3 regions of the Dickeya fangzhongdai genome follow, and region 1 is predicted to be linked to each of the others. Evidence: predicted binding sites of a transcription regulator. Region 1 holds the regulator's gene; each other region holds the start of a gene.
What was found. Region 1 encodes PurR, which represses purine synthesis genes. Its sites were predicted from a motif close to CANGCAAACGTTTGCNTG; they were not measured.
Positions count from the first base shown of each region.

Region 2: a site for PurR is predicted at 3,191-3,208, ahead of serA (phosphoglycerate dehydrogenase). Genes of this name have one in related genera too.
Region 3: a site for PurR is predicted at 2,260-2,277, ahead of CVE23_RS18765 (nucleoside-specific channel-forming protein Tsx). Genes of this name have one in related genera too.

Region 1 covers NZ_CP025003.1:2,972,026-2,981,868, reverse strand. The annotation lists gene sugE (quaternary ammonium compound efflux SMR transporter SugE) at 1-115, opposite strand, end outside; gene CVE23_RS13320 (B3/B4 domain-containing protein) at 262-960, opposite strand; gene CVE23_RS13315 (helix-turn-helix domain-containing protein) at 1,004-1,606, shown strand; tRNA gene CVE23_RS13310 (tRNA-Val) at 1,785-1,861, opposite strand; gene CVE23_RS13305 (MATE family efflux transporter) at 2,023-3,396, opposite strand; gene CVE23_RS13300 (riboflavin synthase) at 3,675-4,331, shown strand; gene cfa (cyclopropane fatty acyl phospholipid synthase) at 4,426-5,577, opposite strand; gene purR (HTH-type transcriptional repressor PurR) at 5,999-7,024, opposite strand; gene cydH (cytochrome bd-I oxidase subunit CydH) at 7,411-7,500, shown strand; gene CVE23_RS13280 (C40 family peptidase) at 7,625-8,596, opposite strand; gene CVE23_RS13275 (Grx4 family monothiol glutaredoxin) at 8,928-9,278, shown strand; gene rnt (ribonuclease T) at 9,389-9,843, opposite strand, start outside.
Region 2 covers NZ_CP025003.1:4,317,205-4,327,047, reverse strand. The annotation lists gene CVE23_RS19350 (IclR family transcriptional regulator) at 1-330, shown strand, start outside; gene CVE23_RS19345 (oxidative stress defense protein) at 453-1,181, shown strand; gene CVE23_RS19340 (LysR family transcriptional regulator ArgP) at 1,235-2,128, opposite strand; gene rpiA (ribose-5-phosphate isomerase RpiA) at 2,324-2,986, shown strand; gene serA (phosphoglycerate dehydrogenase) at 3,290-4,522, shown strand; gene CVE23_RS19325 (zinc-binding alcohol dehydrogenase family protein) at 4,610-5,611, opposite strand; gene CVE23_RS19320 (LysR family transcriptional regulator) at 5,722-6,618, shown strand; gene CVE23_RS19315 (methyl-accepting chemotaxis protein) at 7,128-8,834, shown strand; gene ettA (energy-dependent translational throttle protein EttA) at 9,021-9,843, opposite strand, start outside.
Region 3 covers NZ_CP025003.1:4,187,136-4,196,978, reverse strand. The annotation lists gene nadC (carboxylating nicotinate-nucleotide diphosphorylase) at 230-1,120, opposite strand; gene CVE23_RS18765 (nucleoside-specific channel-forming protein Tsx) at 1,263-2,126, opposite strand; gene ampD (1,6-anhydro-N-acetylmuramyl-L-alanine amidase AmpD) at 2,563-3,123, shown strand; gene ampE (beta-lactamase regulator AmpE) at 3,130-3,984, shown strand; gene CVE23_RS18750 (amino acid permease) at 4,044-5,390, opposite strand; gene pdhR (pyruvate dehydrogenase complex transcriptional repressor PdhR) at 6,038-6,802, shown strand; gene aceE (pyruvate dehydrogenase (acetyl-transferring), homodimeric type) at 6,935-9,598, shown strand; gene aceF (pyruvate dehydrogenase complex dihydrolipoyllysine-residue acetyltransferase) at 9,612-9,843, shown strand, end outside.

The DNA of each region.
Region 1 (9,843 bases):
GCGCGACAACGGTAATGACGCTGGGGACCAGACGGCTAAAGCCGTGGGTATATTTCAGGCCGATAGCCCAGACGACTTCTAATAATCCGGCAAGAAAAAGAATTAACCAGGACATGTTCACTCCATTATGAATAATGGGGTCGTCCCCACCGCAAAAAAAAGCGCTTGCAGGTCGTCCAGCAAGGCGGAAAAGCCGAATGGCTTTTCTGACAGGATTAACGCTTACGGTTTATCCGGCGTGGTATTTTATTGCGCTGAGGTTTATTCCCGGCAGTCAGAATCGACAAGGGTCATCTCAATGCTGACCCCAGGCATCATGCGTTGCAGACCATCGCTCAGCCGTTCACCCGCGTCATATAATGCCGTCAACGGCATCACCGGCAAGCTTTCCAGAATAAACCACATTTGGCGGGTTTCTGAATTCAGCCGCGTTCTGACTCCCTGACGCCAGTTCCAGCGACGACAGGTTGCGCCTTCATCATCCCGCCAGATAACTTCTCCCGGTTCGGGGGACTCCTGAGCCGGCAGCCCGTCCTTCATGGTGTCGAACCGCTCGGTGCCATCTGCCATCGTCAGCCTGGGCGCACCGACATAGGCCGCGAGGTTTTCGCCACCCACGGGGATTGCATATTGAAGGCTAACGGCGTTGTAGAGATCCACCACCGGATCAATGCCCGGCATGCTGCCATCGCGCAGCACACGTTTACGCAGCGCCTCGGCTGAGCACGGGGTACGTTGCGGTTTAGCGCCGAACTTCCTGAAAACATCAGCCCAGGCGGCAAGGTGCGCATCAGCCCAGCGTGCTTCTCCCGCAATCACCGATTTGCAGGCAGCGGCCAGCGCTTTATCAGCGATGTCAGGATCAGTGATCGGCGTTGCTGCCGCGGTGATGCTCAGCGCCCGGAAACCCGGTGCCAGTATAGCAACGCTGGCGTCGATTGACGGTAAAACGGAAAGCATTAGATAATCCTAAAATGACTAATTTATTTCACATTATCGACCGATGACCAAAAAAGTCAATATATCGACCGAGTCGGGCGCGGATATCCAGACGGTGAGCGAAGCCGTTTCCCGCAGAATCAAAGCGCACCGGAAAAAGCAGAAACTCTCGCTGGATGAGCTTTCACGACGCGCTGGCGTCAGCAAAGGTATGCTGGTGGAGATAGAGAAATGCACGGCCAATCCCAGCATCGCCATGTTGTGTAAGATCGCGGCGGCGCTTGGTTTGTCCGTTGCCGATATCGTCAACGTGACGGACGCTCCGGCGGTATACCTGATCGAACAGGGAAATATTCCAACGTTATGGAACGGCCCTCACGGCGGTACGGCGCGTCTGCTGGCGGGGACCAGCGGCCCCAACATGATAGAACTGTGGCGCTGGGAGATGTTCCCCGGTGAAGTATTTGAGTCGTCAGGCCACCCCCAGGGGACGCTTGAGCTGTTCCATGTTGAGACCGGGGTGTTGAGCATGAAGGTGGATAACACCGAGCTCATCATTCCTGCCGGGTGTTCAGCAGTGGCAAGAACCGATGTGCCGCATCGTTACGCAAACGTAGACGACGGCAAACTTATTTTTACGATGACGGTGGCTGAACTGCATCAATAGCCGGGGATAGTGGCGTCACCGGGTTTCCCGCTGGCGCTGGTTTGCTGTGATCATCAGGAAGAAAACAAACCGGAAAGCGGTAGCGCCAATGACTTGTGGGAAAGCGTATCGGTAAAAAAGGGGAGTCAGAGCTTTTACGTCGTTATAAACACGGGCTGAATGTTTATATTTGAAGGAATGGTGCGTTCAATTGGACTCGAACCAACGACCCCCACCATGTCAAGGTGGTGCTCTAACCAACTGAGCTATGAACGCATCGTGTTACTGAAACTGTCAGGGCGACAGCGGGGACGAATATTAACGGGCTATAGGGGCGCTGGCAAGGGAAAAAACGCAAAATTCCCGTTAGATCACACTGAGTGACGAGCTTGTAAGCAGAGCGCCGTTTTTTTCGGCGCTCTGCCGCCATCAACGAATCAACGTGCCGCCCGCGCCAGAATACGCGCCGGCGATTGGCGTTGCACCCAACGGATCCGCAGCACCATCATGGTGGCGGAGGAGGTCAGGCCGATGATGAACCCCCACCAGAACCCGGCCGGCCCCATCCGCGGCACCAGTATGTCGGTCAGCGCCAGCGTATAGCCGCTGGGCAGCCCCAGTATCCAGTAGGCGATGAAGGTGATAAAGAAAATGGAGCGGGTATCCTTGTAACCGCGCAGCACGCCGCTGCCAATGGTCTGCACCGCGTCGGAAATCTGATAGACCGCCGCCAGCAGCATCAGATGCGAGGCCATCGCCACCACATCCGGGTTTTTGTTGTAAAGCATGGCGATGGGTTCACGCAGCGTGATGGTGAAGATAGCCGTGCACATCGCCAGCAACACGCCGGTAGCGATACCGGTACGCGCCGCTACCCGGGCAGCCTCCGCCGAACCTTCGCCCAGCCGGTGGCCGACGCGAATGGTGGCGGCGACGCCGACAGACAGCGGCAGCACGAACATCAGCGAACTGAAGTTGAGCGCGATCTGGTGGCCCGCTACATCAACCACCCCGAGCGGCAATACCAGCAGCGCGACAATCGCAAACAACGTCACTTCGAACAGCAACGCCAGCGCGATGGGCAGCCCCATGCCGGACATCCGCTTGAGTACGGCCCAATCCGGCTTCAACTGGGTTTTGAACTGACGAATGTCTTTCAGCCAATAGGCGTGGCGGGAATAGGCCGCTATCATCAACATCATCATCCAGTATACCGAGGCGGTCGCCACCCCGCAGCCGACGCCGCCCAACTCCGGCATGCCCAGCTTACCGTGGATGAAAACGTAGTTGATGGGAATGTTGATCAGCAGGCCGATAAATCCGATCACCATCCCCGGCTTGGTCTTGGACAAACCTTCGCACTGGCTGCGAAATACCTGATAGAACAGGTAACCGGGCGCGCCCCACAACAAGGCATGCAGGTATTTCACCGCTTTGTCGGCCAGTTCCGGCGCGCCGTCATGCATCAGGTTAATGGCGTATTTTCCCTGATAGAGCACGAACATGGTCAGGATGGAGATAGCCGCGGCCAGCAAAAACGCCTGCTGAGTCTGATGAGCGATACGATCCCGGCGTCCGGAGCCGTTAAGGTTGGCCACGACCGGCGTCAGCGCCATCAGCAAACCGTGACCGAACAGGATGACCGGCAGCCAGATGGAGGTGCCCACCGCCACCGCCGCCATATCGGTGGCGCTATAGGAGCCCGCCATGATGGTATCCACCACACCCATTGAGGTTTGCGAGACTTGCGCGATGATGACCGGAATAGCCAACGCCAGCAAATGACGGGCTTCTGATAAGTACTTCTGCACGAAAACACCTTCCTAAAGCAGGATGGAGAGAGATCTCTAATGGGGAGAGAAAGGCAATCATCCTTTATTTATAAAAAAAGATGAAGCATTGTAACGATTTGCCAACAGTAAACCAATGACTGACTGAACGGGAGTGATCCCGTTTGGTTTTCCTGAGGATATGGTGCAAACTGCCAGACATTAGTGAACGTTGTCTCTCCCGAGCGCAGGCTCGCCGCGCCATATCACTGTAGCGTCGCGTTCACGCTTATTACTGACCAGGAGGCAAGACCAGCACCATGTTTACCGGTATTGTTCAGGGCACGGCGACCGTCGTGTCGATTGATGAAAAACCCAATTTCCGCACTCATGTCGTTCAACTGCCCCCCGAACTGCTGCCGGGGCTGGAAACCGGGGCTTCCGTAGCGCACAACGGTTGTTGCCTGACCGTCACCAAAATCGATGGCGATCGGATCAGTTTCGACCTGATCAAAGAGACGCTGCGGCTGACCAACCTGGGCGAAGTCAAAGCCGGCGATCGGGTTAATGTGGAGCGCGCCGCCAAATATGGCGACGAAATCGGCGGGCATGTGATGTCCGGCCATATTATGTGTACGGCGGAGATCGTGAAAATCCTGACGTCGGAAAATAATCACCAGATCTGGTTCCGGTTGGCTGATGAATCGCAGATGAAATATGTGCTGCACAAAGGATTTATCGGCATTGACGGTATCAGCCTGACGGTAGGGGAAGTGACCCGCAGCCGTTTCTGCGTGCATCTGATTCCGGAAACGCTCCAGCGCACGACGCTGGGTCAGAAACGACTGGGCGACCGCATCAATATCGAAATCGACCCGCAAACCCAGGCCATCATCGACACGGTCGAACGCGTCCTGGCTCGTCAGGCGCAGCAGCAACAGGAGCAGGCCGCGGCGCAGGCGGAGCAGGGCGAATAAGCCATTCCTTCCCTGACGCTTTCTCCCCTATGAAAACCGGCAGCCTGGCTGCCGGTTTTTTGCTATTTAGGTACGATTCGCCGGATGGCGGTGATTATCTGGGGACTCGCAAGCCGCCTTCCACGCCGTCCACGCTGAACAACACCTGCCAGAGTTGAATGTTGCGGGCGCGGAATGAACCCGCGAAGCTGTTGAGATAATAGGTGAACATGCGCTGGAAACGTTCGGAGTAACGCTCGGACAATGCTGGCCAGTGCTGCTGGAAGCGGTGATACCAGGCCATCAACGTGCTGTCGTAGTCAGCACCGAAGTTATGCCAGTCTTCCATCACCAGATACGGCTCGCTGGTTACGGCGATTTGCTCTATCGACGGCAGGCTGCCGTTGGGGAAGATGTACTTGCTGGTCCACTTATCTCCCGTTGGCGTGGGGGTGTGAGTGCCGATCGTGTGCAGCAGGAACAGCCCATCAGGTTTAAGATTGCGCTTTACTATCTGGAAGTAGGTATCGTAGTTCTTGGCACCGACATGCTCGAACATGCCGACGGAAACGATACGGTCAAACTGCCGGTTCAGGTCGCGGTAGTCCTGCAGCAGGATGTTCACGTCCAGATCATGGCAGCGCTGTTGCGCCAGTTTCTGTTGCTCGCGGGAGATGGTCACGCCGGTGACGGAAACGCCGTAGTGACGCGCGGCGAATTCTGCCAGCCCGCCCCAGCCGCAGCCGATATCCAGCAGGGTCATGCCGCGGCGCAGCTGCAGTTTTTCGCAGATCAAGCGCAGCTTGTCCTGCTGTGCCTGCTCCAGGGTTTCGGCCTGTTTCCAGTAGCCACAGGAGTACTGCATATAAGGGTCAAGCATCAGGGTGAAAAGATCATTACCGAGGTCGTAATGCTCCTTGCCCACGATCCAGGCCCGACGGCGGGACTGCAGGTTGGTCAGCCGCGCCATCAGGATCCGCAGCGTATCGCGCCAGCGGTGAGGGAGCTGGTTTTCCAACCCGGCGCGCAGCACGCGGTGGAAAAACATGTCCAGCCGCTCACACTCCCACCAGCCATCCATATAACTTTCGCCCAATCCCAACGAGCCTTCGCGCAGCACGCGCTTATACATGTCGGGATTTTTTACCTGAATATCAAACGGGCGTGAACCGTTAATGACGATGTCGGCGGCCGACAGCATTTCATTAACAATCTGGAACCAGGATAGGTTAGGGGTACCCAGTTCCTCCACATAAGATGAACTCATAACTTCTCCCTACCTTGCCGGAAAAATGCCTTTGCAAGGAAAAACATTAGACAAATGTACCCACGGAGGGCATTCGGTGGACCCAATCCATCGTCTACCCCTGAACGTCTCAGAGGAAAATAAGAGAAAAGCCGGTACGAAAGGCGTCTATCCCTGGCCGTAACAAAAAGGTGCAGCGGTCAACAGGCAGGATAGAAAAAGTAAGGCGATGCATGAGGCCAAAAGCATCGTCTGATCATGATTATTGTCGTCAACGACAGTGACAAGTGTATGACTGCTTTAACCCGACGACAAGATTCATTGGGTTAAAGCAGCACGTTAAGTCATGAGCTCAACAGCGATAGCATGCGCCGGCACCATGTGTGGTGCGGCCTGCCGCTTGATTGAATAGCCAGACAGAGATAACGGAATCGTCTGAATTTTAACGACGGTAATCGAGGAACGGGCCGTCGGCGACGGAGCGGCGTTCGATCAGCGTCGGATGCACTTCAATGGTCTGGGCTTCCTCGCGTTTGCTGGTAATGCGGTCGAGCAACATCGAGAAGGCCGCCTGTCCCAGTCGCTCCTTGGGCTGGTGGATGGTGGTCAGCGCCGGGGTAAAATACCGGGAGTGACGAACATTGTCATAACCGATCACCGAAATATCCTGCGGTACGCGCAGCCCCAGTTCGTCGGCGGCGCAAATGGCGCCCATCGCCATGATATCGCCGCCGCAGAACACCGCGGTCGGACGCTGTTTCTGGGCCAGAATCTGGTGCATCGCCTTGTAGCCGGATTCCGGCTCGAAGTCGCCCTGAACCACCCATTCTTCCCGTAGCGGAATGTCGGCCTCTTTCAGCGCTTTCAGGAAACCCAGATAACGCCCACTGCCGGTATTGCGCCCGAGAGAACCGGGAATGGCGCCGATGTCGCGGTGGCCGCGCTCAATCAGGTAACGTCCGGCCATGTAGCCGCCGGCAAACGCGTTATCGATAATGGTATCGGTAAAATCGCTGTGGGCTTCGCCCCAGTCCATCACCACCATCGGGATATGGCGGTAATCCGCCAGCATCGATAGCAGTTCCGGCGGGTACTCGGCGCACATCACCAGCAGGCCGTCGACCCGTTTTTGCGCCAGCATGGACAGGTAGGCGCGCTGTTTGTCCTGATTATTATGGGAGTTGCACAGGATCAGCGTATAGCCTCTGGCGTAGCAGCTGTTTTCCACCGCCTCGATGATTTCGGCGAAATAGGGCGCCTCGCTGGATGTCGCCAGCAGGCCGATGGATTTGGTGTGGTTGACTTTCAGGCTGCGGGCCACCGCACTCGGCGAATAATGCAATTCATCGATGGCCGCACGCACCGCAGCCTTGGTCTCTTCGGCGACGAAACGTGTTTTATTGATCACGTGTGATACGGTTGTGGTCGAAACGCCCGCGCGTTTTGCCACATCTTTGATCGTTGCCATCTAAAGTGACTCCTGAACTCATCTGTTACAGTAGCTTGTCTGTTACAGCAGTAAATATGTTGTTAATCGTTTGCCTGCGTGAATTCTTCTCCTGCCAGACAACAAGGCAACATTTCAGGAGGAGACATGCCGAGGTGTGTAGCTTGAAGGGAGGGCTGACGCTTCGACCAACGCAGTGTATACAGTAAACTGCGGATTTTGGCCGATTTAGAGCAAAAGTGGAAGAGGCAATTCGTTTTATCTCTGTGACGCAGAAACCGGTTTTTTGACGCTCGCCGGGTGATAATAGACCTATGCTTTATAATGTTTCCCCCGTCTGCCGGATAGGGGATTGATTCAGACATGACAGGATGACGGCGATCATCAGTCACATACAGGAGAATACTATGGATACCAACTTGAAAATGTCGCTGTTCACCACTGTGGCTTCACTGGCGATGATCATCATCTTTAGTCTGAGCGCGGTATTGAACTGACGGCGTGGCGCTAGCGGCGCCTGGAACGTCAGCGGCGCATCGTTGCCGTTAAAGACAGGAAAACAAAAAAGGGGCGTGATGCCCCTTTTGTCGTATTGAGAACGGCCATTCCAGCGGAAGTTGTTTAGCGAATGGTTTTCGGCGTGACCACGCGACGGGCGCCGACGTAGTGATCCTGCCAGTAGTCCTCGCTCAGTTTGCTGATTTTAATGTCAGAGCCGGAACGCGGCGACTGAATGAAACGACCATTGCCGAGGTAGACGCCGACATGGTCGGCGGCGCCGCGGTTGGTTATCCGAAAGAACACCAGGTCGCCGCTTTCCAGCTCGCTTTTCTTGATAGGCGCGGCGTCACGTAAGTGGTACATCTCATTGGCGGTTCGCGGAATCGGGATTTTCACCACATCTTTATACGCGTAATACACCAGTCCGCTGCAATCGAAACCGGAGTAGGGGGTCGCGCCGCCCCAGTGGTAGGGCTTGCCGATTTGGCTCATCAGCTTGTTCATGGCGGTCAGTTTGGCATGCTGGTAGCGCTTTTGGTGAGCGGCGCTGATGGTCAGAGCGGCTTTATCCTGCCGGCCTTTTTTACTCTTGCCGTGTGGTGATGCGCTGGCGCTTTCTTCTCCGACGACGGCAGACTTGCTTTTTTTGCTTGCCGTTTTAGCAATCACGGTTTCGTGCGCCTTATGACTGCTTTTCGCCGGTGCCGGGGTGTCTTTTTTCGCGGTTTTGCCGGCGGGCGCTTTAGCCTGAACGCTTTTTTCCCGCTTCTGCGGCTTGCTGGTTGTGTGGGCTGCGGCCGCAGTGGTCACCGGTTTTTTATCATTGTGCGGTTTGACGTTTTTATCGTGAGCGGCGGTCGTTTTGGCAGGCGCGGTTTTGGTGGTTTTTTCCGGTTTTTTGTCATGAGTGGGCGCCGCACCCTTTTTGGTATTTTTGGCAACCTTGCTTTTTTTGGATTCCTCAATAGCTTTATTCGCCGTTTCTACGCCGGTTTTGCGCGGTAATACCGCAGCGCTATGTGGATTAGCCTGTGCCAGGTTTAAAAACAGATTACTGAAAAATAATACGAAAAGCGTAATAAATAAACGCATGATAATTCTGACCGAATGTTGTCCTCAATCGTTCAATCTTTACAGTATTCCCGAAAATGACCTGATAAAAAAGTGGGGAATAAGGCATTGTTACTACAAAATAGTGAGAAAACGTTAACAACGGAGCTCGCTGCTTAATTATCAGTCGATTCGGCGTTGTTTTGTGCTGGCGCGCGACCAGTCAGACAAAACCCTACAAAAGATAGCGTTTTTTTGTGGCCGTCGCTATCGTTAGAATACAAAACAACAGAAGCGGCACGGCACGGTATGCCGCGAGTCACATGAACAGCCGTTGATGGGCTGGTCATCACGCCCTTGAGGAAGCAATAGAATGACGACAACGACACTTGAAAAGATTCAGCGTCAGATCGCTGAAAACCCGATTCTGCTGTATATGAAAGGTTCTCCCAAACTGCCGAGCTGTGGTTTTTCTGCCCAGGCGGTACAGGCGTTGTCGGCGTGCGGCGAGCGTTTTGCCTATGTGGATATTCTGCAGAACCCGGATATCCGCGCTGAATTGCCCAAATACGCTAACTGGCCGACGTTCCCGCAGCTGTGGGTGGATGGTGAATTGGTTGGCGGCTGCGACATCGTGATTGAGATGTATCAGCGCGGCGAATTGCAGCAACTGATTAAGGAAACCGCCGACAAGTACCGATCCCAGCAGGCGGATCAGCAGTAATCCCCTTCTGTATCAGGCAGCCCGGCGCTGCCTGATGTCGTTTTACTCGTTACGATTATGGTGCTTTGATCGCGCAAGGTGTTTGCACGGACACACGCGTCCGCGCAGCCTTACTCTTCACTGCCGACAGCCAACGACGCTTCGGTATCGGTTCCCGATGCTAGCGGCCAGCCGCCCATACGCTTCCAGCGATTGACCAGTTCACAAAACAGTTGCGCTGTCCGTTCGGTGTCATAGAGCGCCGAGTGCGCCTGGCTGGCGTCGAATGGGATCTCCGCCGCAATGCAGGCTTTAGCCAGCACCGTCTGCCCCAGCACCAGCCCGCTGAGCGCGGCGGTGTCAAAGGTGGCGAAAGGGTGGAATGGGTTGCGCTTCAGGCCGCAGCGTTCTGCCGCCGCCATCAGAAAGCTGTGATCGAAGGTCGCGTTATGAGCCACGATGATGCCGCGATTACAGTTCTGATCTTTGATTCCCTTACGCACGGCCTTGAAGATTTCATGCAGCGCTTCATATTCGCTCACCGCGCCACGCAATGGGTTGGCAGGGTCGATGCCGTTGAAGGCCA
Region 2 (9,843 bases), 1.3 Mb from region 1:
GCAGATGACTACCCGGCCGAATACTGGCATACCCATCAGGACAGCATTCGTCCGCTGACCGACAATACCATCATCGAACTACCCGACATGGAGCGGGAACTGGCGGAGATTCGTCGCCAGGGGCTGGCAATGGATCGGGAAGAGAATGAACTGGGCGTCTCCTGTATTTCCGCGCCGGTGTTTGATATTCAGCACCGGGTGGTTTATGCCGTTTCCATTTCGCTGTCGATGGCGCGTTTGCAGCAGATCGGCATTGATGCGCTGGTCGCGCCGTTGCAGGAAACCGCCCGGAACATTTCTCACGAGCTGGGCTTTACGCCGTCGGCGTAAGCGTCTTCGTCCGGTTTTCATCCGGTTACGTCATTCTTAACCGGTATTCGGACATTCGCCTATATTGAATGGAGCCTGCCCGCGGTAGGCTTTGTCATTCACTCACATGCAAAGGGGATAACGTGAAGCTGAAAGTTCTGGCACTGACCACTCTGCTTGGTATTGGTCTGTCGTCGATGACGGTTCAGGCCGGCAATGAATTACCCAGCGGGCCGCACATCGTGACTTCCGGCACCGCCAGCGTCGATGCGACGCCGGATATCGCCCGGCTGGCGATAGAAGTCAGCGTTTCATCCAAGGATGTGTCCGACGCCAAAAAGCAGGTGGATGAGCGGGTCGCGCAATATTTTGCTTTTCTTGATAAAAGCGGTATCGATAAAAAAGATATTAACGCCGCCAACCTGCGCACGCAGCCGGAGTACGACTACCTGAAAAACGGCGGTTCGGTGCTGAAAGGCTACCGGGCGGTGCGCCAGGTGGAGGTGACATTACGTCAGCTGGACAAACTCAATGAACTGCTGGACGGCGCGCTCAAGTCCGGTCTTAACGAGATTCGGGCGGTGGATCTGGGCGTCGCCAATCCGGACGCCTACCGCGAGCAGGCGCGCAAAAAAGCGATAGAACAGGCAACGCAGCAGGCGCAGTCGCTGGCTAGCGGGTTTAACGCCACGCTGGGGCCTGTCTACAGCATCCGCTATCACGTCGCCAATTATCAGCCGGTGCCGGTCGCCCGCATGTTCAAAACTGCCGACATGGTGGCGCAAAGCGAAGTCTCTCAGACCTACGAACAACAGACCATTCACTTTGACGATCAGGTGGATGTGGTGTTTGAACTGCAACGCGCCCCCTGAGCCGGGCGCGGCGCAGCCCTAAAATAGACTGAATAGGGCTGCGGTTTTTAACGTCAGGACTGGCGCAGAACCTGACGCCCATGCGTGAGCAGGGCGTCGGTGACCTGCCGCATCATCCGGCTTTCCGGCGCAAAACGATGCCAGTACAGCATGCGGCGCTGGAACAGTCCCGGCGTCAGGTCGATCAGCTCGCCATTGGCCAGTTCTCTCTCGATTTGCAAATGGGGGATCATACAGCAGGTGGTGCCCTGACGAGCGAGCTGAACGAAGGCTTCGGACGAGTTAACGATGTGGCAGGGTACGCTGCCGGGCGGCAGATCGAAGTTCTGCTGCAAAAACGCCTGATGCATGTCATCCAGATGGTCGAACGCCACCACCGGCGCGCGCAGCAACGCGGAGCGGGTCACGCCGTTCGGGAAGTAACGGTTGGCGAATCCCGGCGACGCGACGAACAGGTAGTCCAGCGCGCCCAGTTTATCCACCAGACAGCTTGGCAACGGCTGAGGCTGAATACTCACCGCGCCCACCACTTCACCCCGGCGCAGGCGCTCCTGGGTGCGGGTTTCATCTTCCACCTGCAGATTCAGCCGGATCGGCGAATCCACCAGCACCGGTTGCAGCGCGGGCAGCAGCCAGGTCGCCAGGCTGTCGGCGTTGACCGCCAGCGACAGCAACAGCGGCGTTTCGCTGCTATTTTCGTTGCCCAGCCACTCTTCTTCCAGCAATTCAACCTGATGCAACAGCGCCAGCAGCTTCTGCCCTTGCTCGGTCGGACGCGGCGGAATCGTTCTCACCAGCAGCGGCTGGCCGAATAGGTTCTCCAGCTGTTTGATGCGCTGCGAGACGGCGGACTGTGTAATACAGAGTTTTTGTGCGGCGCGTTCAAAGCCTCGCTCACGGATCACGGCGTCCAGCGCCTGAAGGGTGCGATAGTCCGGGCGTTTCATGAAGGTGAAGATTCCTTTGCGTAAAAACCATTTCGGCAATATGCCACATTTTTGTGATGCGCCGCCGAAAAAAATCGCCTGACTCTGCGCGCGGAAGCTGAAATATTGCCGCGCTCAGGGTACAACCCTCTGCTTTTGAGCATGCCATGCCCTATAATACGCACACGTTTTCGTAGCTACAGGCACAAGCACACCATGACGCAGGATGAACTGAAAAAAGCCGTTGGCTGGGCCGCACTCGACTATGTTCGCCCCGGTACTATTGTTGGCGTGGGCACCGGCTCCACCGCCGCCCACTTTATTGATGCGCTGGGTTCGATCAAACATCAGATCGAAGGCGCAGTTTCCAGCTCGGACGCTTCCACCGCCAAGCTTAAAAGTTTGGGGATCCCGGTCTTTGACTGCAATGACGTCGATGTGCTCGATGTCTACGTGGATGGCGCGGATGAAATCAACCCGCACATGCAGATGATCAAGGGCGGCGGCGCGGCGTTGACCCGGGAAAAAATCGTGGCGGCGATCGCTCGTCAGTTTGTGTGTATTGTCGATGCGTCCAAACAGGTGGATGTGCTGGGACGTTTTCCGCTGCCGGTGGAAGTGATCCCGATGGCGCGCGCCTACGTGGCCCGCGAACTGGTCAAGCTGGGCGGGCAGCCGGTATACCGCGACGGCGTGATTACCGACAACGGCAACATCATTCTGGATGTGCATAACATGGATCTGTCCGATGCGGTGGCGATGGAAAACCGTATCAATGGGCTGGCCGGCGTGGTGACGGTAGGATTGTTCGCCAATCGCGGCGCGGATGTCGCGCTGGTAGGCTCATCCGACGGGGTGAAAACGGTTCGCCTGAAATAACTCGTTGTTGTTTCTTGCCCACATCCGGTGACGCTAACGGCGGCCGGATTTTTTTATCTAAAAAATCCGGCTATTCTTAACGGCTCATTTTTGGTACTTAATATCAGTTTTTCTTATTTCGCATCATCCCTGTGTGGTCCGGCTGGTGGTTGGCAGTATTTTTTGCCATGAAACCGTCTGAGCGAGGTGGCGCGAAAAAATGGGCAGGCAATCGTTTGTATTGCCGCTTGCGTATTTTTTGTTATGTTTGCAGAGACCGGTTTGCAAACCGTCATATCTGAAGTCTGAAAATAAGGTCGGGAAATGGCAAAGGTATCACTGGAAAAAGACAAGATTAAGTTTCTGCTGCTGGAGGGTGTACACCCGAATGCGCTGGAGAATCTGCGCGCCGCAGGTTACACCAATATTGAATACCATAAGGGGGCGCTTGACCCGGAAGCGCTGAAAGCATCGATTCGCGATGCGCACTTTGTGGGGATTCGATCGCGCACGCATCTGACGGAAGAGGTTTTCGCCGCTGCCGAGAAACTGGTGGCCGTTGGTTGTTTCTGCATCGGCACCAATCAGGTTGAACTGCCGGCCGCGACCAAACGCGGTATTCCGGTCTTCAACGCGCCTTTTTCCAATACCCGTTCCGTGGCCGAACTGGTGATCGGCGAATTGCTGCTGCTGCTGCGCGGCATTCCGACCGCCAACGCCAAAGCTCACCGTGGTATCTGGCACAAACAGGCGGTTGGCTGCTTTGAAGCGCGTGGTAAGAAACTGGGCATTATTGGTTACGGTCACATCGGTACCCAACTGGGTATTCTGGCCGAAAGCCTGGGGATGCACGTTTATTTCTACGATATCGAAAGCAAATTGCCGCTGGGCAACGCCCAACAGGTACGTCATTTGTCCGATCTGCTGAACATGAGCGATGTGGTCAGCCTGCATGTGCCGGAAACCGACAGCACCCAGAATATGATCGGCGCCGAGGAACTGGCGCTGATGAAGCCGGGTTCTATCCTGATCAACGCATCGCGCGGCACCGTGGTGGACATTCCGGCGCTGAGCAATGCGCTTGCCAGCAAGCACCTCTCCGGCGCGGCTATCGACGTGTTCCCGCAGGAACCGGCGACCAATAGCGATCCGTTCCTGTCGCCGCTGTGCGAGTTCGATAACGTGCTTCTGACGCCGCACATCGGCGGCTCTACTGAAGAAGCACAGGAGAACATTGGTGATGAAGTCGCCGGTAAGCTGGTGAAGTATTCCGACAATGGCTCCACGTTGTCTGCCGTCAACTTCCCGGAAGTGTCGCTGCCGACGCACAGCGACCGCGCCAGCCGTCTGCTGCACATTCATGAAAACCGCCCGGGTATCATGACGCAGATTAACCACATTTTTGCCGAGCAGGGCATCAACATTGCGGCGCAGTATCTGCAGACCAGCCCGGAAATCGGTTATGTGGTTATCGATGTGGAAACCGACGGCGCCGACACCGCGCTGCAACTGATGAAATCCATCCCTGGCACCATTCGCGCCCGTTTGCTGTACTAAGTGCGAGTGCCGGCCGGTTGTAACCGATAATTCGGCTTGATGAGGAAGCCAGCCCACCGGGCTGGCTTTTTTTACGCTGGTTTGGCGCTACAGCGTGATTACGACCTTGCCGCGCATATGACCGGCCAGTACGGCATCGTGCGCTTGTTTCAGCGTTGTCGTCGTCAGTCCGTTAAACGTCTGGCTGAGGGTGCCCTGCAATTCGCCGCTATCCACCCGTTGCGCCACCTCGCGCAGGATTTCTCCCTGACGCGCGATGTCCGGCGTAGTGAACATGCTGCGGGTAAACATGAATTCCCAGTGCAGCGCCGCGCTTTTCAGCTTAAGTTGATTCTGGTCCAACGGCCGGGTGTTTTCCACGATGGTGCAGATGTGCCCCATCGGTGCGATTAACCGGCTGATGGCATCCCAATGGCCGTCGGTGTCATTCAGGCAGAAAATGTAATCGACCTGCTCAATATTCTGCTTTTTCAATTCATCCACCAGATGGCGATAATCCACCACCAGATGCGCGCCCCGGTCGCGGCACCATTGTGCGGAGTCGGGACGGGAAGCGGTAGCGATGATCGTCGCTTCGCTGCGCTGCGCCGCCAGAGAAATAGCCAGCGAACCGACGCCGCCGGCGCCGCCGATAATCAGCAGCGTTTTACCTTTAGCCGCGTCCTGAATTTTCAGATGCTCGAATAATCCTTCCCAGGCGGTTAGGGCCGTCAGCGGCAGGGCGGCTGCTTCAGCCCAGTCCAGCGTGGCGGGTTTATGCGCGGCGATACGCGCATCGACCAGTTGGTGCGTGCTGTTGCTGCCGGGGCGGGTGATATCGCCCGCATACCAGATTTCGTCCCCAGGTTGAAAACCGCTTACCGCTGAGCCGGCCTTGATCACCACGCCGCTGGCGTCCCACCCAAGAATGCGCGGATGTTGCAGGCCGTCCCGACGCAACCCGGCATGAACTTTGGTATCTACCGGGTTAACCGATACCGCTTTTACGGCTACCAGCAGGTCGTGCTCGCCGGGTTGCGGTAATTCGGCGGTGATTTCTACGAAGTTCTCGGGTTGTCTGGGGTCAACGGCTATTGCTTTTACTGTCATGATGCGTTTTTCCATTGTTACGTGTTGGACTGCATAACAGTGTAGAACCTGTCGATAGTGCTGATAAGATGGACAATTACTAACGAAGTGTTCGGCTATGAAGAACAATTATGTTCAAACAATTACAGGATATGGCGCTATTTACGCTGGTGGCGGAATGCGGCAGTTTTACCGAAGCCGCCAGACAGGCGGGCATGGCCAAGTCGAGCCTTAGCCTGCGCATCAGTCAGTTGGAGCAGTCGCTGGGGCTGCGGCTGTTTAACCGCACCACCCGCAAGCTCAACCTGACCTTTGCCGGCGAACGCTATCTGGTGCATTGCCGGGAGATGCGACAAGCCAGCGAACGCGCCGAGATGGCGATGCAGCATTTGCGCGATAACCCCAGCGGGCGTTTGCGGATCACCAGTCCGGCCGGCTTGGGGGCTACCCTGCTGGCGCGCCTGACCGCGGAGTTTCAGTCGCGCTTTCCGGCGGTTTCGCTGGATATCATTGTTGCCGACCGGGTAATCGATCTGGTGGAGGAAGGGTTTGACGCCGCGCTGCGCACCGGCAAGCCGCAGGATTCTTCGCTGATTGGCCGCTCGCTGGGGCGGGTGCCGCATTATCTGGTCGCGTCGGCCGGGTATCTGGCTGGCTCCACGCCGATCGCGCATCCGCGTGAATTGCAGTCGCACCGGTGTATTGCACATCGAGCCTGGCCGGAGTGGGGATTTCACCATGAAGCGGAGTATTTCCTCTGGCGGCTGCCGCAGTCGCATATTACCGATAATTTGCTGTATGCCCGAGCCTGCGCGCTGGCCGGCGGCGGCATTACGTTGTTGCCGGAGTTCCTGTGCCGAGAGCAGTTGGACCGTGGCGAACTGGTCTGCCTGCTGCCTGGGTGGCGGGCGGATACCAACGATCTGTATCTGATTTATCCCGGACGCAAACTGAATTCGCCCGCCCTGAACTGCTTTATTGATTTTGCCCTGAGTTTTGAGGCATTGTGTGATTATTCTGCTCGTTAAGCTGTATCTCGTTCTCCACGGAGCCGGAGATTTGATCACGCGTGATTACACGCTGCCCGTCTGCCTCGTCAGAGAACGTTATTGCTTGCCTTAATGGCTTCAAACCTGGTGGTTTTTAAACCTCAGCGGTTTGAAACCGTGAAACCTTAATAACTTCATAGCTTCAAATCTTGCATCTTCTGGCTGCAAACGCGGTTTTTCCGGTTTATGTCCCTGCCACGCATGAATAACTCGGCCAGAAAAAGGAACCTGACCGTTTCTGTTGACCACTTATCAGCAGAGCATGCTACAGTCATCACGGTTTTTCTTTTTTAAAGAAACAACAATGCAATTAAATTAAAATGTTGTTTTGTTTTCCTGCTCCTGTGTGACGTCTGTTGCCTTTTTAGGCGCTTACGTGCAGTGGTCGGTGTTTGTCAGGAAAGAGTGAATGGCGCAAAGCTATACGTGCTTCTGCTGTTGACGCGGCGGAAGTGATCAGCATCCTGTAGTGAAAGTGAGAAATCGGAATGGCAGAACAAAAAGGGAATATCTCTTCCATAAATAACATTCGTCTTGTGACGCTCTTTATCACGCTGTTAACCATTATTCTGATTCTGTTTGCCCTCTCAATTGGTACTGCCAGTTATTTTCTCAAACAGAGTAATGCCTCTCTGGGGCGGGCTAATCTGGTGTCCGAGATCCGTGCCGGGATCAGCAGCAGCATGGACAATTTCCGTGTTTCCCGCCAGTTGCTGGTGCAGGCTGTAGCCGCATCGCGTATTGGTGATAAGGATTCCTACAATCAGGCTTTCAATGAAGGCATGGAGCGCATCAAAAGCTCGCAGAAACGCTTTGATGACTATATGGCTCGTACCGATAAGTCGGATGAAGAGAAGGCGCTGGATGCTGACCTGACCACCAATTACACCGCCTATCGGGACAAAGTAATGGTGCCGATGGTGGAGTTTGTGCGTAACGGCGAATTCGAAAGCACCATTGAGCTGGAAACCTCGCTGGCGCGCCAGCTGGATACCAGTTATGCCATGCAGGTACGAAAGGAAGTGAAATACCTGACGGACCATGCGAACAATATTAATACGCTGGCTTCTGATAATGCTCGTCTGGGGAATATCCTGATGGGCGTGTCGTTCATTCTGTCTATTCTGCTGGCAGCGTTGACTTATCTGGTGATCCGCCGGGCGATTCTGGTGCCGGTCAATGTGCTGATTACCCGTATCCAGAAAATTGCGCAGGGTGACCTGACGCAGCCGGCCGAAAATCTGGGGCGTAACGAAATCGGTATTCTGGGCCAAAACCTGCAGCATATGCAGGAGTCGTTGACCAACACCGTGACGGTGGTTCGTGAAGGCGCTGACTCTATTTATCAGGGCGCTTCCGAAATCAGCGCCGGCAACGTCGATCTTTCTTCCCGCACGGAACAACAGGCGGCGGCGCTGGAGCAGACGGCGGCCAGCATGGAGGAACTGACCTCCACGGTGAAACAGAACTCGGATAACGCCAACCATGCCAGCCAGCTGGCGCGCAACGCCTCCGGTAAGGCGGAGCAGGGCGGCAATATCGTTCAGGATGTGGTGAAGACGATGGGGGATATTTCGTCCAGCTCGAAGAAAATCTCTGAAATTACCAGTGTTATCAATAGCATTGCTTTCCAGACCAACATTCTGGCGCTGAACGCCGCCGTAGAGGCTGCACGCGCTGGCGAGCAGGGCCGGGGCTTCGCGGTGGTTGCCGGAGAGGTGCGTAGTCTGGCGCAGCGTAGTGCGCAGGCGGCGAAAGAAATCGAATCTCTGATTGGCGAATCCGGCAGGCTGGTGGATACCGGTTCGGAACTGGTTGCCAGAGCCGGGAGTACGATGGAAGAGATTGTGAAAGCGGTAGTCAGCGTGACGGATATCATGGGGGAAATTGCTTCAGCGTCTGATGAGCAAAGCCGAGGCATCGGTCAGGTGAATCAGGCCGTGCTGGAGATGGAAGGCACAACCCAGCAGAACGCCGCGCTGGTGCAGGAGGCTTCGGCCGCCGCCGTCTCGCTGGAATCACAGGCTGAACGTTTGACTCAGGCGGTGGCGGTCTTCAAGCTGAGACACCACAAGGAAAACGAGCCGGTCCGCGCCTCGTTGCCATCCCGGCCGGTCGCTCAGCCGGTGCCGGCGGTAGCCGCTCTTGGTGCGGGCAGATCAGGCCGTAACGACCAGAACTGGGAAACGTTCTGATTGCAGTGATGTGTGGCGGTCATCAGCAGGCCACATATCTGATGGAATCAAATGCGATCGAATGAAAATGGTCAAAACAGTTACCACCTCCCAGGAGGTGGTTTAACGCTGACAATGAAAAAGCCCGCCGGTTGGCGGGCTTTTGCTGTCACGGCGTCTTGACCGTGACAGGTGGCAGACGGACTGTCACGCCATTTTCTTGTACTTGATACGATGCGGCTCCAGCGCTTCCGCACCCAGAGTACGTTTCTTGTACTCTTCGTATTCTGTGAAGTTGCCTTCAAAGAATTCCACCTTACCTTCATCCTGATAGTCGATGATGTGGGTGGCGATACGGTCCAGGAACCAGCGGTCATGGGAAATCACCATGGCGCAACCGGGGAATTCCAGCAGGGCGTTTTCCAGCGCGCGCAGGGTTTCTATATCCAGGTCGTTGGTCGGTTCGTCAAGCAGCAGCATGTTGCCGCCAACCTGCAGTAGTTTTGCCAGGTGTACGCGACCACGTTCGCCGCCGGAGAGCTCCCCGATACGTTTGCCCTGATCGACGCCTTTGAAGTTGAAACGGCCGACATAGGCGCGGCTCGGAATCTCGAAATTGCCGATACGCATGATGTCCTGACCGCCGGAGACTTCTTCCCATACGGTCTTGCTGCCGTCCATCTTGTCGCGGAACTGATCCACCGACGCCAGTTGCACCGTTTCGCCCAGCGAGATCGTGCCGGAGTCCGGTTGTTCCTGCGCGGACAACATACGGAATAGGGTCGATTTACCTGCGCCGTTGGGGCCGATAATCCCGACGATGGAGCCTTTCGGGATGGCGAACGACAGGTTATCAATCAGCACCCGGTCACCGTAGGATTTGGTGAGGTTCTGCACTTCCAGCACTTTGTCGCCAAGGCGCGGGCCAGGCGGAATGAACAGTTCGCTGGTTTCGTTGCGTTTCTGGTATTCGACGCTGTTGAGTTCGTCGAAACGAGCCAGACGCGCTTTGCCTTTGGCCTGACGGCCT
Region 3 (9,843 bases), 1.2 Mb from region 1:
AGGATAACGGCAAGGGGCATGGCTGGCGACGGCCATGTTTTCAATCAGGAATCCGCTACGAAAACAGGGAGTGCAACGATTGGTAATTGCAGAAAACAGGCGTGCTCGCTCGCAAAATGATGGGGTAAAGCGAAAGATGTATTAGCGAAAAAGCCAGAGAGGAAGCAGGATAGCCACCAACCCGGAGATGCCGGGCTGATGGAGTTGAGCCATGATGGAGCGAGAAGAACTAACTGAAACGCATCGACAGATCGAGTGCCTGCACATGCTTGGTCAGCGCGCCTACCGAGATATAGTCAACGCCGGTGGCGGCGTAATCCGGCAGCGTTTGCAGCGTCACGTTGCCGGACACTTCCAGCAGCGCACGGCCATGCGTCAACGTTACCGCTTCGCGGATGCCTTCCAGCGTGAAGTTGTCCAGCATGATGATATCCGCGCCGGCGCTCAGCGCTTGCTGCAGTTCATCCAGCGTTTCCACTTCGACTTCTACCGGCACATCGCTACGCAACAGGAAGGCTTGCTCGACGGCCTGTTTGATGGAGCCGGCGGCGATAATGTGGTTTTCCTTGATCAGAAACGCATCCGACAGGCCGAGACGGTGGTTGCTACCGCCGCCGCACAGTACCGCGTATTTGAGCGCTGTTCGCAGGCCGGGCAACGTTTTACGAGTGTCCAGCAATCGGGTAGGGGTACCTGCCAACTGCGCTACATAGCGGCTGACTTCGGTTGCCACTCCGGACAGTGTTTGCAGGAAATTCAGGGCGGTACGTTCACCGGTCAGCAGTATGCGGGATGGTCCGTGCAGACGGCACAGCGGCTGGTTTTCCGTCAGGACATCGCCGTCGCGGACCAGCCAGTTAATGGCAATGTGGCCTCCCAACTGACGAAACACCTCGTCCAGCCAGCGCTGCCCGCAGAAAACGCCGGCTTCGCGGGTAATGATCACCGCGTTGGCCTGCGTTTCCGCTGGCAACAGCTGTGCGGTGATATCGTGCTCCGGGTTGACTTCGCCACCCAGGTCTTCACGCAATGCCAGACTTACGCTGACGGGAATATCCTGCTCGATGCGGCTGAACAGTTCAGCCTGACGCTGTTCCTGACTATAACGACGTGTTGTCATCATTTTACTCCGACGGAAATCCGGAATTCGTGCCACCCGCTGGTTAGTAGGCGGTGTTTACATTAAATATCTATATGATTCAGTGTATTGCTTTTATCTTTTTGGTATCCCGGCCGTGACCGGGATACGCAATGGTGGAGGATCAGAAGTTGTAACCGGCCACCAGATAATAGCCCCATCCAGTGGAGCGGACATTAAACGGACCACGGCCGAAATCCAGCTCGGTGCCATCGGCCCACTGGCCGCCATTATGGAAGTAACGGGCGACTACCGAGTAGTGCCAGTGATCATAATTCAGCGCCAGAATATGGCTGGAGGCAATCGCATTGCTGGTGCGGGACGGGCCGGCGTTATTAGCCAGATCGGAACCGAAGTCGAAGTTGGTGAAGCCGATATAAGTCAGCTTGCCGCCCCACAATGAGGTAATCGGGTAGAAGTATTTGATTTTAAAGCGGTAGCCATCCCAGCGATCTTCATTCGGCGCGCCGTAGTTCTGCCACTGGTACTTGGCATAGATATTGGCGGACAGCGACAGGTCTGTTCCGGTATTGATATCGGTTCCCAGACCTACGTACCAGGTGCTCTGGCGTGAGTCGTTATTTTGCCCTTGATCGTAAATGATGTTGTTGGCGACGTACCACTCTTTGAACGGCCCGAAGCCCAGTTGGGTGTTGGTCAGCTTATCAATGGAAAAGCGTGGCTCGATCTCCATGAACAGCGGGGAGCCTTTATCCCAGATGCCGCGATCTGGCGTGTTGCCGGCGCCAAAAACTTTCGGCACGTCGACATAGCCATAGAAATCAAACCAGTCCTTATGGGCGAAAGCTTCATATTCCAGATACAAATCATTGTTTAACTGAGGTCCGAAACGGGTGTGATAGCTGCCCACCACATTGACGCTCTGGTGCCACCAGTCGGAGAGATATTGCGGGGAATTCCCCTCGGCAAGGGTGGGTAAACTGTATGACAGTGTGCTGATTGCACAGGCGGCAAGGATTTTTTTCATGGCGATTCTCTGTATTGCCTGAACCGTTGTCGGCCGCCTGGCATGCACATGCCGGGTCAGCGGATAGCGATTCGGACCGTGATAACAAAACTGTGAAACATAAGTGCTGAAAAACTTTCCGGCGATGCGCAGTGACGAAAACGTTTGCCTGTTATGGCGCGCACGTCGGGTGCCTGTCGGAAAGAAGGGGCGCAGCATACCAGAAGAAGAGAAGAACATCATGATTTGTGTGCGTATCCTGACATGGTGTCGGCGGATGAGCCGGAATGGTTTTTTTAACACGTCAGGAACATGATGGATGCGGTAAGATGGTCGCATGATGAGCGCGATCAGTCGGTTAGATTACGTAACGCCTTGTCCGGATTGGACCGGATATAAACAGGCTGGATGGGCGACGAGAGTTTGCTGAATGGCAGGTCAGATTAAAGGAGCGTTGATGAAAGTGGAACATGGCTGGCTAACAGACGTCAGGCGCGTTCTGTCGCCGCATCAGGACGACCGTCCGGAAGGCGAGTCGCCTTCTCTGCTGGTGATTCACAACATCAGCCTGCCTCCGGGTGAATTCGGCGGGCCTTATATCGATCAACTATTTACCGGTACGCTGGATGGGGGGGAACACCCCTATTTTGCCTCGATATGCCATCTGCGGGTGTCGGCGCACTGCCTGATCCGCCGCGACGGCGAAATCGTACAGTACGTGGCGTTCGGTCAGCGAGCCTGGCATGCCGGGGTGTCGCAGTTTGAAGGGCGGGAGCGTTGTAACGATTTCGCCATCGGCATTGAACTGGAAGGCACCGATACGCTGCCGTTTACCACGGAACAGTATGCCCGGCTGGCGGAAGTGACCCGTCTGTTGAGCGCAACCTATGGCATTACGCCAGCACACATTACCGGACATAGCGATATCGCGCCGGGACGCAAGACCGACCCCGGTCCCATGTTCGACTGGGCGCGGTATCAATGGTTATGGCAGACACAGCCGGAACAAGGGGGGTAACCACTGATGACGTTGTTTAGCCTATTGCTGGTTCTGGGGTGGGAGCGGTTGTTTAAACGTGGCGACCATTGGCAACTGGATCACCATCTGGAACGGGTGTTCCGTCATCTTTCCGCGCCATCGCTGGTACAGACCTTGCTGCTGACGATCGCTGGAATGGCGATAGTGCTGGCGGCGCAGTGGCTGCTTAGCGGATGGCTGTTTGGCTTGCCGCTGTTGCTCTTATGGATTGCGGTTGGGTTGCTGTGCATCGGCGCCGGGGAAACGCGGCAGCACTATCATCGTTATATTCAGGCCGCCCAGCGTGGCGAAGCGAATGCCTGCCGGGAAATGGCTGAGGAACTGGCGCTGATTCACGGCCTGCCGCTGGATGCCAGCGAACGTGAACGGCTAAGGGAATTGCAGAACGCGTTGCTGTGGCTGAATTTCCGCTTTTATCTGGCGCCGTTGTTCTGGTTTGTGGCTGCCGGCCCTTATGGCCCGGTGGCGCTGGTCGGTTACGCGGTGTTGCGCGCACGTCAGTGCTGCCTGGCCCGGCATCACACGCCGCTGGAGCGGGCAAATTCCGGCGTCGATACTTTATTGCATTGGCTGGACTGGATCCCGGTGCGGTTGGCCGGCGCGGCTTATGCGCTGTTGGGGCATGGCGAGAAGGCGCTGCCGGCCTGGTTTGCCGCCATGACGGACGTGCGTTCCTCCCAATACTGGGTACTGACGCAACTGGCGCAATTTTCACTGGAGCGGGAGACGCATAGCGATCCGATTTCCACACCGAGGGCGGCGGTGTCGCTGGCGAAGAAGGTAACGCTGGTGCTGGTTGTCGTCGTAGCGTTGCTGACTATTTACGGTACGTTGGTATAACGCGAGGCGAGATGAAAACATCATGGCCGCCGACGCGGCCATGATAGTTGCGTCACGGATTAGCGACGCTTTTTGAAACGATAACCGATGCCCAGCACTGCCAGCCAGACCGGGATCAGCAAGACGGAGATCTGGATTCCCGGCGTCAGGTACATGATCACCAGAATACCGGCCATAAAAGCCAGGCACAGGTAGTTGCCGAACGGGAACCACAGCGCTTTGAAGCGGGTCTGTACCCCTTCGCGCTCTTTACTGGCGCGGAATTTCAGGTGCGCCAGACTGATCATCGCCCAGTTGATGACCAGCGCGGACACCACCAACGCCATCAGCAGTTCAAACGCTTTGCCGGGCAACACATAGTTGATCAGCACACACAGCGCGGTTGCCAGCGCAGAAATACCAATCGCCACCACCGGCACGCCGCGACGGTCGACTTTCAGCAGCGATTGCGGGCCGTTCCCCTGTTTAGCCAAACCGTACAGCATGCGGCTGTTGCAGTAGACGCAGCTGTTGTAAACCGACAGCGCCGCCGTCAGCACCACGATATTCAGGATATTGGCGACCAGCTCACTATTCAGCGCATGGAAAATCATCACGAACGGACTACCGCCTTCCACCACTTTACCCCACGGATAGAGCGACAGCAGAACGGTCAGTGAACCGATATAGAAAATCAGGATGCGATAAATAACCTGGTTGGTGGCACGGGGAATGCTTTCTTCCGGTTTGTCCGCTTCTGCGGCGGTAATACCCACCAGTTCCAGCCCGCCGAAAGAGAACATAATCACCGCCATCGCCATAACCAGACCGACGACGCCGTTGGGGAAGAAACCGCCTTGCGCCCAGAGATTGGTGATGGTGGCTTCCGGTCCGCCATGACCACTCATCAGCAGCCAACCGCCGAACGCGATCATGCCGACAATCGCCACTACCTTGATAATCGCAAACCAGAACTCCAGTTCGCCGTACATTTTCACATTGGCGAGGTTAATGGCGTTAATCAGCACAAAGAACACCGCGGCGGAAACCCAGGTGGGAATGTCCGGCCACCAGTATTGAACGTAGATGCCGACGGCGCTCAGTTCCGCCATCGCCACCAGCACATAGAGCACCCAGTAGTTCCAGCCAGAAGCGAAACCCGCGAAGTTACCCCAGTATTTATAGGCAAAGTGGCTGAACGAACCGGCAACCGGCTCTTCCACCACCATTTCGCCCAACTGGCGCATGATGAAAAACGCGATCAGACCGCCGATTGCATACCCCAGCAGGACGGACGGCCCGGCCATCTTGATCGTTTGCGCGATACCAAGAAACAGCCCGGTACCGACCGCACCCCCCAGAGCAATCAACTGTATGTGACGGTTTTTGAGGCCGCGTTGCAGCGTACCGTCTTGTTGATCTTGCATACTTTTACCCTCTGCCGATGAAAAGACAAACCGTTCACCGACGGTGTGGCGCGGGCTGGTGTTTGTCTTTTTACGTATGTGTAATTTTATATTTACGACGCTGACAAACCTAAATCGCCGCCAACGCTATCGCGCGTCAGAGAATAGTGATACGCGCAGAGAATTGCACTGATTTCTTGCGAGATACGACATAAAAGTGTGATGTCATGATCACCGTCATCTGTACGGTATGAGGTTGTTATTTTATCGTGGCGAGGACAGGAACCGGCGAGGTTGCCTTATCCATGTCATACAGCTGCGATATGTTAGGGATATTGCTGAATAAGACGATGACAGGTCATCATCGTTTTGATTTTTTATTCTTTTATTTCGCATAAAAATGCAAAATGTTGCGGGTTGAACGGTTCAGCTTTGCCTGATTAGGGTTTCAAAAAAGTTAAAACGTCCGGGCTTCAAGAATGGTCATACCACTGACCGATTCGTGCTTTTGCCGCAAGATTATGGGCATTTGTTAAAAAGTGAGGTGATTGGTGATTTCGCACAACGTCCGTATGGACAGAAGGTGAATACTTTGTTACTTTGTGCGTCACGTTTTTAAAATTGGTATTACCAATTGACTCCGCGCTTTTTCGCCGGGAAGAATCTACATGGCCTACAGCAAGATCCGTCAGCCCAAACTGTCAGATGTGATTGAACAGCAACTGGAGTTTCTGATCCTTGAGGGAACCTTGCGCCCCGGTGAGAAACTGCCGCCGGAACGCGAACTGGCAAAACAGTTTGATGTTTCCCGTCCCTCGCTGCGCGAGGCGATTCAACGGTTGGAAGCTAAAGGTTTGCTGTTGCGCCGTCAGGGCGGCGGCACCTTTGTGCAGAACAACCTCTGGCAGAGCGTTAGCGATCCGCTGGCGGAACTGTTGAGTAATCACCCCGAATCTCAGTTCGACCTCCTCGAAACCCGTCATGCCCTTGAAGGGATAGCTGCTTACTACGCGGCGTTACGCGGCACTGAAGAAGATCTGCAGCGCATCCGCGATTGCCATGCCCAGATTGAAACCGCGCGCGAAGCCAGTGACCTGGAAGGGGAGTCCGAGGCCGTCATGCACTATCAGGTGGCGGTGACCGAGGCCACGCATAACGTCGTGCTGTTGCACCTGTTACGCTGTATGGGACCGATGCTCGAACAGAACGTCAGACAGAATTTTGAGTTGCTTTATCTGAGTCGTGAAGTCCTGACGCAGGTGAGTAGCCATCGTGCCAGGATTTTTGAGGCGATTGTCGCCCGCGAGCCGGAAAAGGCGCGCGAAGCATCACATCGCCATCTGGCATTTATTGAGGAAGTACTGCTGGAACTTAACCGGGAACATAGTCGGCGGGAACGCTCGTTGCGCCGGCTCCAGCAACGCAAGGATTAGACCGCCAGGTGGCGGTCGTGTGCGGTAACAAGACGAAGGGCCTGTCTTCCTGCGCTTTCTCCGGCAGGAACAGAACGCAGGAAGACAGGCTCCAGACAAATCCACTGATTAGAAACAGATAAGGAATACACCATGTCAGAACGTTTGAACAATGACGTGGATCCGATCGAAACGCGTGACTGGCTGCAGGCGATCGAATCGGTTATCCGTGAAGAAGGTGTTGAGCGCGCTCAGTTCCTGATTGATCAGGTACTGTCCGAAGCACGCAAAGGTGGTGTGAAAGTGGCTGCGGGCAGCGCTGGCAGCAACTACGTTAACACCATCGCGGTTGAAGATGAGCCCGCATATCCGGGTAACCTTGATCTGGAAAGCCGTATTCGTTCCACCATCCGTTGGAACGCGATCATGACAGTTCTGCGTGCATCTAAAAAGGATCTGGAGCTGGGCGGTCACATGGCGTCTTTCCAGTCCTCCGCCACCTTCTATGAAGTGTGCTTCAACCATTTCTTCCGTGCCCGTAACGCACAGGATGGCGGTGATTTGGTGTTCTTCCAGGGACATATTTCTCCAGGGGTTTACGCGCGTGCGTTCCTGGAAGGTCGTCTGACCGAAGATCAGATGAACAATTTCCGTCAGGAAGTTCATGGTAACGGCTTGTCCTCCTATCCGCATCCGAAGCTGATGCCGGAATTCTGGCAGTTCCCGACCGTATCAATGGGGTTGGGTCCAATCAATGCCATCTATCAGGCTAAGTTCCTGAAGTATCTTAATAATCGTGGTCTGAAAGACACCACGAAACAAACGGTTTACGCTTTCCTGGGCGACGGTGAAATGGATGAGCCGGAATCCAAAGGCGCCATCACCATCGCGACCCGCGAAAAACTGGACAACCTGGTATTCGTCATCAACTGTAACCTGCAGCGTCTGGATGGTCCGGTCACCGGTAACGGCAAGATCATCAACGAGCTGGAAGGCATCTTCGGTGGCGCAGGCTGGGAAGTAATCAAGGTTATCTGGGGTGGTCGTTGGGACGAACTGCTGCGTAAAGACACCAGTGGTAAGCTGATTCAACTGATGAACGAAACCGTTGACGGCGACTACCAGACCTTCAAATCCAAAAACGGCGCTTACGTGCGTGAGCACTTCTTCGGCAAATACCCGGAAACCGCCGCACTGGTCAAAGACTGGACCGACGATCAGATTTGGGCGCTCAACCGTGGCGGCCACGATCCGAAGAAAGTCTTCGCTGCACTGAAAAAAGCGCAGGAAACCAAAGGCAAGCCGGTGGTTATCCTGGCTCATACCATCAAAGGTTACGGTATGGGTGACGCAGCCGAAGGCAAGAACATTGCTCACCAGGTCAAGAAAATCAACATGGACGGCGTGCGCTACTTCCGCGACCGTTTCAATGTGCCGGTGTCTGACGCCGATATCGAAAACCTGCCGTTCATTACCTTCAACAAAGATTCCGAAGAGTACAAATACCTGCACGAACGTCGTCAGGCGCTGGAAGGCTACCTGCCGTCCCGTCAGCCGAAGTTTGATGAAAAACTGGATCTGCCGACGCTGGAAGATTTCGGTCCTCTGCTGGAAGAGCAGACCAAAGAAATCTCTACCACCATCGCGTTTGTTCGTGCTCTGAACGTGATGCTGAAGAACCAGTCGATCAAAGACCGTTTGGTTCCGATCATCGCCGACGAAGCGCGTACCTTCGGTATGGAAGGTCTGTTCCGCCAGATCGGTATCTACAGCCCGAACGGCCAGCAGTACACCCCGCAGGACCGTGAACTGGTTGCTTACTACAAGGAAGACCAGAAAGGTCAGATCCTGCAGGAAGGCATCAACGAACTGGGCGCAGGCGCTTCCTGGCTGGCGGCGGCAACGTCTTACAGCACCAACAACCTGCCGATGATCCCGTTCTACATTTACTACTCCATGTTCGGGTTCCAGCGTATCGGCGACCTGTGCTGGGCGGCGGGCGACCAGCAGGCGCGCGGCTTCCTGATCGGCGGGACCTCCGGTCGTACCACGCTGAACGGCGAAGGTCTGCAGCATGAAGACGGTCATAGCCACATTCAGTCGCTGACCATCCCGAACTGTATTTCCTACGACCCGGCTTTCGCTTACGAAGTTGCGGTAATCATGCATGACGGTCTGGTCCGCATGTATGGCGAAGCGCAGGAAAACGTTTACTACTACATCACGACGCTGAACGAAAACTACCACATGCCGGCCATGCCGCAGGGCGCCGAAGAAGGCATCCGCAAAGGTATCTACAAGCTGGAAACCGTGGCGGGCAGCAAAGGCAAAGTTCAGTTGCTGGGTTCCGGTTCTATCCTGCGTCACGTGCGCGAAGCCTCGCAGATTCTGGCGAAGGATTACGGCATCGGTTCCGATGTGTACAGCGTTACCTCCTTCACGGAACTGGCCCGCGACGGTCAGGACTGCGAACGTTGGAACATGCTGCACCCGACCGAAGCTCCGCGCGTACCGTACATCGCTCAGGTGATGAACGATGCACCGGCGGTCGCGTCTACCGACTACATGAAACTGTTTGCCGAGCAGGTTCGCACCTACGTTCCGGCCAGCGATTATCGCGTACTGGGCACCGATGGCTTCGGTCGTTCCGACAGCCGTGAGAACCTGCGTCACCACTTCGAAGTGGACGCGTCCTACGTGGTCGTGGCTGCGCTGGGCGAACTGGCTAAACGCGGTGAAGTTGAAAAATCCGTGGTGGCTGAAGCCATCAAGAAATTCAACATCGACCCTGAAAAAGTTAACCCGCGCGTAGCATAAGAGGGAAAGAGTAATGGCTATCGAAATCAACGTACCGGATATCGGTGCAGATGAAGTTGAAGTCACCGAAGTGCTGGTCAAAGTGGGTGATAAAGTGGAAGCCGAGCAGTCGCTGATTACCGTTGAAGGCGACAAAGCGTCCATGGAAGTGCCCTCACCGCAAGCCGGTGTGGTTAAAGAGATTAAAGTGGCGGTGGGCGACAAGGTCGCAACCGGCAAACTGATCATGGTCTTTGAAGCAGAAG